DNA from 3 places in the Pseudoalteromonas sp. BSi20480 genome. Region 1 is predicted to be linked to each of the others. Evidence: predicted binding sites of a transcription regulator. Region 1 holds the regulator's gene; each other region holds the start of a gene.
What was found. Region 1 encodes LexA, which represses DNA repair genes until DNA is damaged. Its sites were predicted from a motif close to TACTGTATNNNNATACAGTA; they were not measured.

Region 2: P20480_RS13045 (SulA-like leucine-rich domain-containing protein) is a predicted target of LexA. The motif match lies at 1,033-1,052, and genes of this name have one in related genera.
Region 3: P20480_RS03135 (DNA topoisomerase III) is a predicted target of LexA. The motif match lies at 1,025-1,044, and genes of this name have one in related genera.

The regions. Positions count from the first base shown of each region.
Region 1 covers NZ_BADX01000072.1:10,204-12,480, reverse strand. Annotated here, with positions in the region: gene coxB (cytochrome c oxidase subunit II) at 1-427, opposite strand, end outside; gene lexA (transcriptional repressor LexA) at 866-1,483, opposite strand; gene P20480_RS10675 (PaaI family thioesterase) at 1,660-2,103, shown strand; gene P20480_RS10680 (hypothetical protein) at 2,105-2,277, opposite strand, start outside.
Region 2 covers NZ_BADX01000053.1:34-2,310, reverse strand. Annotated here, with positions in the region: gene P20480_RS13035 (NCS2 family permease) at 1-213, opposite strand, end outside; gene P20480_RS13040 (tetratricopeptide repeat protein) at 333-788, shown strand; gene P20480_RS13045 (SulA-like leucine-rich domain-containing protein) at 1,077-1,520, shown strand; gene P20480_RS13050 (YchJ family protein) at 1,550-2,029, shown strand.
Region 3 covers NZ_BADX01000156.1:3,639-5,915, forward strand. Annotated here, with positions in the region: gene P20480_RS03135 (DNA topoisomerase III) at 1-1,012, opposite strand, end outside; gene P20480_RS03130 (flagellar motor protein MotB) at 1,172-2,092, opposite strand; gene pomA (flagellar motor protein PomA) at 2,095-2,277, opposite strand, start outside.

The DNA.
Region 1 (2,277 bases):
TTGAGTAAAACTCTACATCTTCTCCCATATATTCATAATGCCATTTCCACTGTGAACCTGTAACTTTAATTGTTAAGTCGGCTTTACTGGCATCTTCCATCGCTATTAACGTTTTTGTAGCTGGCACTGCCATAGCAATTAAAATAACAAATGGAATGGCGGTCCAAAGAATTTCTACTTTGGTGCTTTCGTGGAATTGAGCGGGAACCGCTCCTTTAGATTTGCGATGATGAATGAGTGCCCAAAGCATAATGGCAAACACTATTATCCCAATCACACAACATATAAAAAATATGGTCATGTGTAATTCGTAAACATTTTCACTTATATCTGTAACGCCTTTACGCATATTAAATTGGCTATTTGCCAAGGCTAACTGCGGAAAAACACACAATATAAGCCACAAGGTACAACTAAGTTTACCCATGTGACGACTCCTTTGATGCTGTTGCTAGTGCAAAGCGAAGAGGCATACGGCTTAAACGCCAATTCGTTATTTTTATTTTTTTATTAATGCCGTTTTATTTATAAAAATTGGCATTCACTGCGCTAGCAAAAGTTTATTGTGTGTGCTCAAAACTTAAAAGCGATGAGTATTGCCAGCGTCAGCTTATTAACAATTAGTTAATATTTAACCACCATGCAAGTTTTTTGTATTAAAAACAAACAATAAATATATAAAAAGTAGAGAGTTGGCTTAGTTGAACGTAGAAGAAAATGGCTCAAATCGAGAGGTGGTAAGGGCTAAGGATGAAATGAAAGAGTGTGAATAAAAAACAAACAAAATTTTAAAAATAAAAAAACGCACCAAAAAAGTGCGCTTTTTATAAAATAAGAAAGAACTACATCCAGTCCGCGTTACGAATTACACCCAGTCCGCGTTACGAATTACACCCACTGCTAAGCCTTCAATGTTGAACGACTCAGTTTCAAGATCGACCTTAATTGGTGCAAACTCGTCATTTTCAGCATGAAGCAACACCTGGCGACCCGCTTTTTCAATGCGTTTTACGGTTACATCGTCATCAACACGGGCAACCACAACTTGACCATTTTCAGCCACTTGTGTTTTATGCACAGCAAGTAAATCGCCATCCATAATGCCTATATCTTTCATACTCATACCGTTTACGCGCAGTAAAAAGTCGGCAGCTGGTTTAAACATTAATGGGTCAATTTTACAGTGGCTTTCAACATGTTCTTGCGCCAAAATAGGGGAACCTGCCGCAACTCGGCCAATAAGCGGTAAACCTAATTGTTCTGGCTCCTCTTCTTCAACAAGTTGAATTCCACGGCTTGCGCCAGGTTTCATTTTAATCACCCCTTTTTTGGCAAGGGCTTTTAAATGTTCCTCAGCGGCATTTGCACTTTTAAACCCTAACGTTTGTGCTATTTCGGCACGTGTAGGCGGCATACCAGTGTCTTTAATAAACACTTTAATTAATTCGAGTATTTGAGCTTGGCGTTTAGTTAATGGGCGCATACAACTGGTTTTCCATACAGTACATTTAACTGTGAGTATATACAGTTAAATAAAAATCGCAAATTTAAATTATCCGTTCAAATAGCCAAATTACTTCCTTACGTGTACATTTTAGGGGCTTTCTAAAATAGCCTATAAAAATAGTAACTTGCTGCATTAAATTTAAAGGAATCTATATGAGTATTTGGCATCAACCCATTACATTAGCATTGTGTAAACAATTGGACGAAGGCATTAATGGCCAAGGGACGCTAATGAAAACCATGGGAATAGAAATAACAGAGATAGGCGACGATTATCTAGTAGCAACCATGCCTGCAATCCCTGCACACCATAACCCTATTGGCATGGTTCATGGCGGCGCAAACGTTGTACTCGCCGAAACCGTAGCGAGCTATGCTGCTAATTTTGTGGTTGATTTCACAAAGTTTTACTGTGTTGGGCAAGAAATAAGTGCAAGCCATTTAAAGGCTTCTCGCAATGGTACATTAACGGCAACAGCACGCGCATTTCATATTGGAAAACGAAGCTCTGTTTGGGAAATAAAAATTACAAACAGCCGCAACGAGCTATGCTGCGTATCAAAAATGACCGCAGCCGTTGTTGAGCGAAAGGCGTAAGTTATTTTTCGAGAGGGTAAATTGTTATTTCCATACCCGCGCCAATAGCAGATATACGCAGTAGTGTATCTGCATGTAAAGCTTGATTAAAACACTTTGGCGACGTGCCTGACTCAAACCCTATATCAAACGTTCTACGTGAGCAGCTTAACCATTGCTTTAATGCATTGCGTG
Region 2 (2,277 bases), on a different contig from region 1:
GTAATTGGCCCATAACCCCATAATAAAACAACCTATTGCAGCAGCAATACAAGTAGCAACAAAAGCAGCACCTTGATCCATTCCCGCTTCTGCTAACATCGCAGGGTTCACGAATACAATGTAAACCATTGTGATAAAAGTAGTCATTCCGGCGATGCATTCTCGTCGAACCGTGGACCCATTTTCGTTAATTTTAAATAAAGCTTCTAACATAATGAACTTACAACAATAAAAAGTAGCGAGATTTTATCATAAAAAGTATATTTTTCAGGACATTTTACCTTGCGATATACTAAACTATTGAAGTAGTTAACTATACCGAATGACAGCATATGATAAAAACCACACCAACAGGTTATGATTTAGAACAACAATTAGACAACATTTTGTCTTTTGTGACACAACCAGGCGATACTAATTCGTCACCTGAAAATGATAGCTCTCAACAAAGTACGCTGAATAAGGCGCTATATTATTTAAAAAATAACCAGCCTGCTTTAGCTGCAAAGTGGATGCGTTTATCGGCAATGTCTGGTGATCACCGAGGGCAATTTTATTTAGGCTTGTTTTTTGTAAAAGGCCAAGGTGTTCCACAAAGTGTATTTCATGGAGTTGCTTGGCTTAGCTTATCGAGTAGCCAGGGTCATGAGCCAGCTACAGTTGCGCTTGCTGATTTAAGAAAATATATAGAAACAAAGCGTTTTAAGGATGCCCAATGTTATGCAGCCAGTTTATATGAACAAATTCATCAATTACAATATGCCCATTTAATCCCCCCTGCCCCTTAGTAAAAGCCCGAAACTTAGCTCGTAAAAGTACTGTATACAGTACAGAGCTATAATTTAAATTTATAAAAAACGTAAGCAAACCTTTTCAACCTGTATAAAAAACACTCACCCACTAACATTCCAATTTAAATAAAAGCGATAAATATCAACAATATAAATATTAAAATACATATCCTTAAAAATAGAATATAAATTTGTATAAAAAAATAGCAAAAAAACACTTGCGCCATAACACTGTATAAACTACTGTATACGTGTACTGTATATAAACCCAGTGAGCGAGATGATATGTTACAGCCAATAACCGTAAGAACAGTAAAAAGCTATCAACAAGACGAACTATCTGATTGTGTTAACGTGATTCAAATTGAAGATGATATATCGGCAACGTTTGAGCTGTTAAAGGTGCTACACCAGTATAATAGTTTAAATGCTTGGACTTTATTAATCGCACCAGATCATGTTCCTAGTAAAGCTTTGCTTGATTCATGTTCAATAGACACAAGTAAACTATTAGTCATTAGGCAAAAACATTTAGTAAATTTAGAATATGTACTGCGTAGCGCACTGCATAATGGTAACTTTGCAGCGGTCATTACATGGACTGATATGTTAAACAATCAGTTATTGAGCAACTTATCGCTTAACTTAAGTAACACAAAAACAAAGTTATACTGTTTTACTAAAAATTCTGACGTACTTGATATACCTTACATACAGCAAGCTTGCTAAAATGATGTTTTAAATCTTATGTAACAATTATGAATTATTTAAATAACAACACTTGCTTTTGTGGAAACCAAAAAAATTACGAAGATTGCTGTGAACCACTGCTATTAGGTGATAAACAAGCAGAAACACCCGAGCAGTTAATGCGCTCTAGGTATACAGCTTACGTACAAAAAAATTCTAAATACGTATACCAAACATATGCAAGTGAAAAGCAAGCTGAAAACCCTGTAAATGAAATTAAAGAATTTGCGACCAGTTGTCGATTTGTAAGCTTATCTGTTATTGAAACAAACAGCGATGAAAATAAAGGGGTCGTTGAGTTTAAAGCTACCTATTTTTATCAAAACCTATATTGTGTGTTACATGAGCGCTCTCAATTTATAAAAGAGCAACACCAGTGGCGATATCTCGATGGTATTATATTTCCGGTCGCTGATATAAAAGTTGGCAGGAATGATGATTGCCCTTGTGGCAGCGCAAAAAAATACAAAAAATGCCATAGCGCGTAATCCCCTCTTTTTAAGTGAAGTACATTATTTACTTCACTCCGTTGCTAATTAAATACTCACATTTAATGCATAGCTTCGTAAATTTATTAAACACAACTTCCTCTATAACTTTTAGGTTTAGTACTACCCCTATTAATTAAGTGGTTAATATTGAAGGAAAAAGTAGTGTTAATAACAATTCAACAGTTAAAGCCCTAAAACGATGTAAAATACTTTGAGCTAGCTCAAAAGAAAAAGCTTGAAGGTAG
Region 3 (2,277 bases), on a different contig from region 1:
TAGGCAAATATCGATTATCTGAGCGAGGATAAGTAATTAATTTATGGCGCTCATAAAGTGTTTGGCAAATATCAAGCACCTGTTGGGCAGCCATACCAAATGCCTTTGCTGCATCTATTTGCAGTGCTGATAGATTATAAGGTAGAGGTGCACTTTGCTTTTTTTGTTTTTGTTCAAGCGATGTCACCTCTCCTGTTTGATTAGTGATACGCGAAGCCACGTTTTCGGCCAATGCTTTATTTAGCACTCGCCCCTCTTCATCTTGATAAGGTTCGCAAGCTTTACTCGGTACCCACTTTGCTTTAAATACCTGCTTCTCAGGAGTAACTAAACTAGCTAGCACCTCATAAAATGGTTTTGATATAAAATTAGCTATTTCTGTGTCACGATTTACCACTAAGCCCAAAATTGGCGTTTGTACGCGCCCAACTGATAGTACATTACCAAACCCTGCTTTTTGTCCCGCTAAAGTATAAGCCCGAGTGAGGTTCATACCAAAAAGCCAATCAGCTCGTGAACGTGCAAGTGCAGATACACTTAGTGGAATAAATTCCCGATTAGAGTGCATACTACCAAGCGCTTTTTTAACTGCAGCTAAGTTTAAATCGCTTATAAGTAGACGCTGAATACCTTGCTTTTTAGCTTTGCTTATTTTGGCTTGTTCTATCACTTCATCTACAAGTAACTGCCCTTCACGGTCGGGATCGCCAGCATGAACTAACGTTGATGCCTGTTTGATTAGCTTTTTTAAAATAGTTAATTGCTTACGAGTTTTAGGTTTAGCTTTTAACTGCCATTGCTCAGGTACTATAGGGAGATGTTCTAATTGCCATTTTTTATAGCGTTCATCGTAATCATCAGGTTCAGCTTGTTCTAACAAATGGCCAATACACCACGAGACACAATCACCATTTGCGACTTCAATGTAACCGTCGTGTTTTTTATGTGGTTTTGGGAGCGCATCTGCAATTGCACGTCCAAGTGATGGTTTTTCTGCGATGTAGAGTTTCATGCGCCGGCCTACAACTGGTTATATAAACAGTATTTTAGCATAACTATTTTAAAGAGGGGGAGTTTTTGATTTATTGTCGGTTCAATAAATAGAGACTGGTAATAATTTGTAAAACTCAAAGCTGGGCTACTAATTAAGCCCAGCTTTATAATTTGAGAATTACCTCACATCAATAGGGTCAGACTCTTTTGCTTTACCTTGTAATATAGATATTTCAACTCGGCGATTCCGGCGCCGGTCTTCATTTGTCTCGTTAGGCACAAGCGGCCGAGTTTCTGCTCGCCCTACAACCATCATTCGTGTTTTATCAAACCCTTGAACTGTTTGTAATTCGCTAGCAACAGCCACTGCACGCTTAGACGACAAATCCCAGTTATTTACGTATAACTCATTTGATACCTGAAAATCATCTGTATGCCCTGATACTGTAATTTCACCTGGTACGTCTTTTAAAAGTTCGCCAATGTCTTGAATAATCGGTTTAAACTTAGGTTGTAAAAAAGCACTGCCCGAAGGAAACGAGCCATTTTCTCTAATACGAATAATAATTTGCTGACCTAATGATTCAAGTTCTATTGCACCATCTATTATTTGCCTTTCTAACTGCTGCGCTATTTTTTTAACCAGCTCATTTGTTTGCTCTTGATCTGCAGCGGATATTGCTTGTTCTGATGACTGCTCTTGTGAGGTACTTCTAGATTCACCGCCACGTTTATCGCCTCGCTGTTCTTGCCTGCCGCCCGCTGAACTTTCATCACCAGCCTGGAACTCTAGCATTTGCTGAGTCATTTCAACGGTTTGCTGTTGAATAGTTTCAATTGGTGTAGGCTCTGGCTTACCTGGAGTAAATTCCATAGCGATAACCGATGTCCCTTTTGGGATATCTTTAACTTCAATTTTATTTTGCACACCAAAAGCAAATTTCATAGAACCTGCAATTTGTTTAAATTTAAGTACATCCATTTCTGAGAATGCCAATAAGAGTACAAAAAAGCACATCAATAACGACATTAGATCAGCAAATGTACCCATCCAAGCAGGCAAACCGGGGGGTGGGCATTTGCACTCTTCATCAGACATGGTTACTCCTCGGTATCAACTTTACGCTTAGACTCAGCCAAGTAGTTTTTCAAAATACCTTCAATAACTTTGGGGTTTTGACCATCTTGAATTCCTAAAATAGCATCGAGAATCAAACGCTGATTCATCGCTTCTTCGTCTTTACGCAGCTCTAGTTTTACCTGAATCGGAATTGCTACTACATT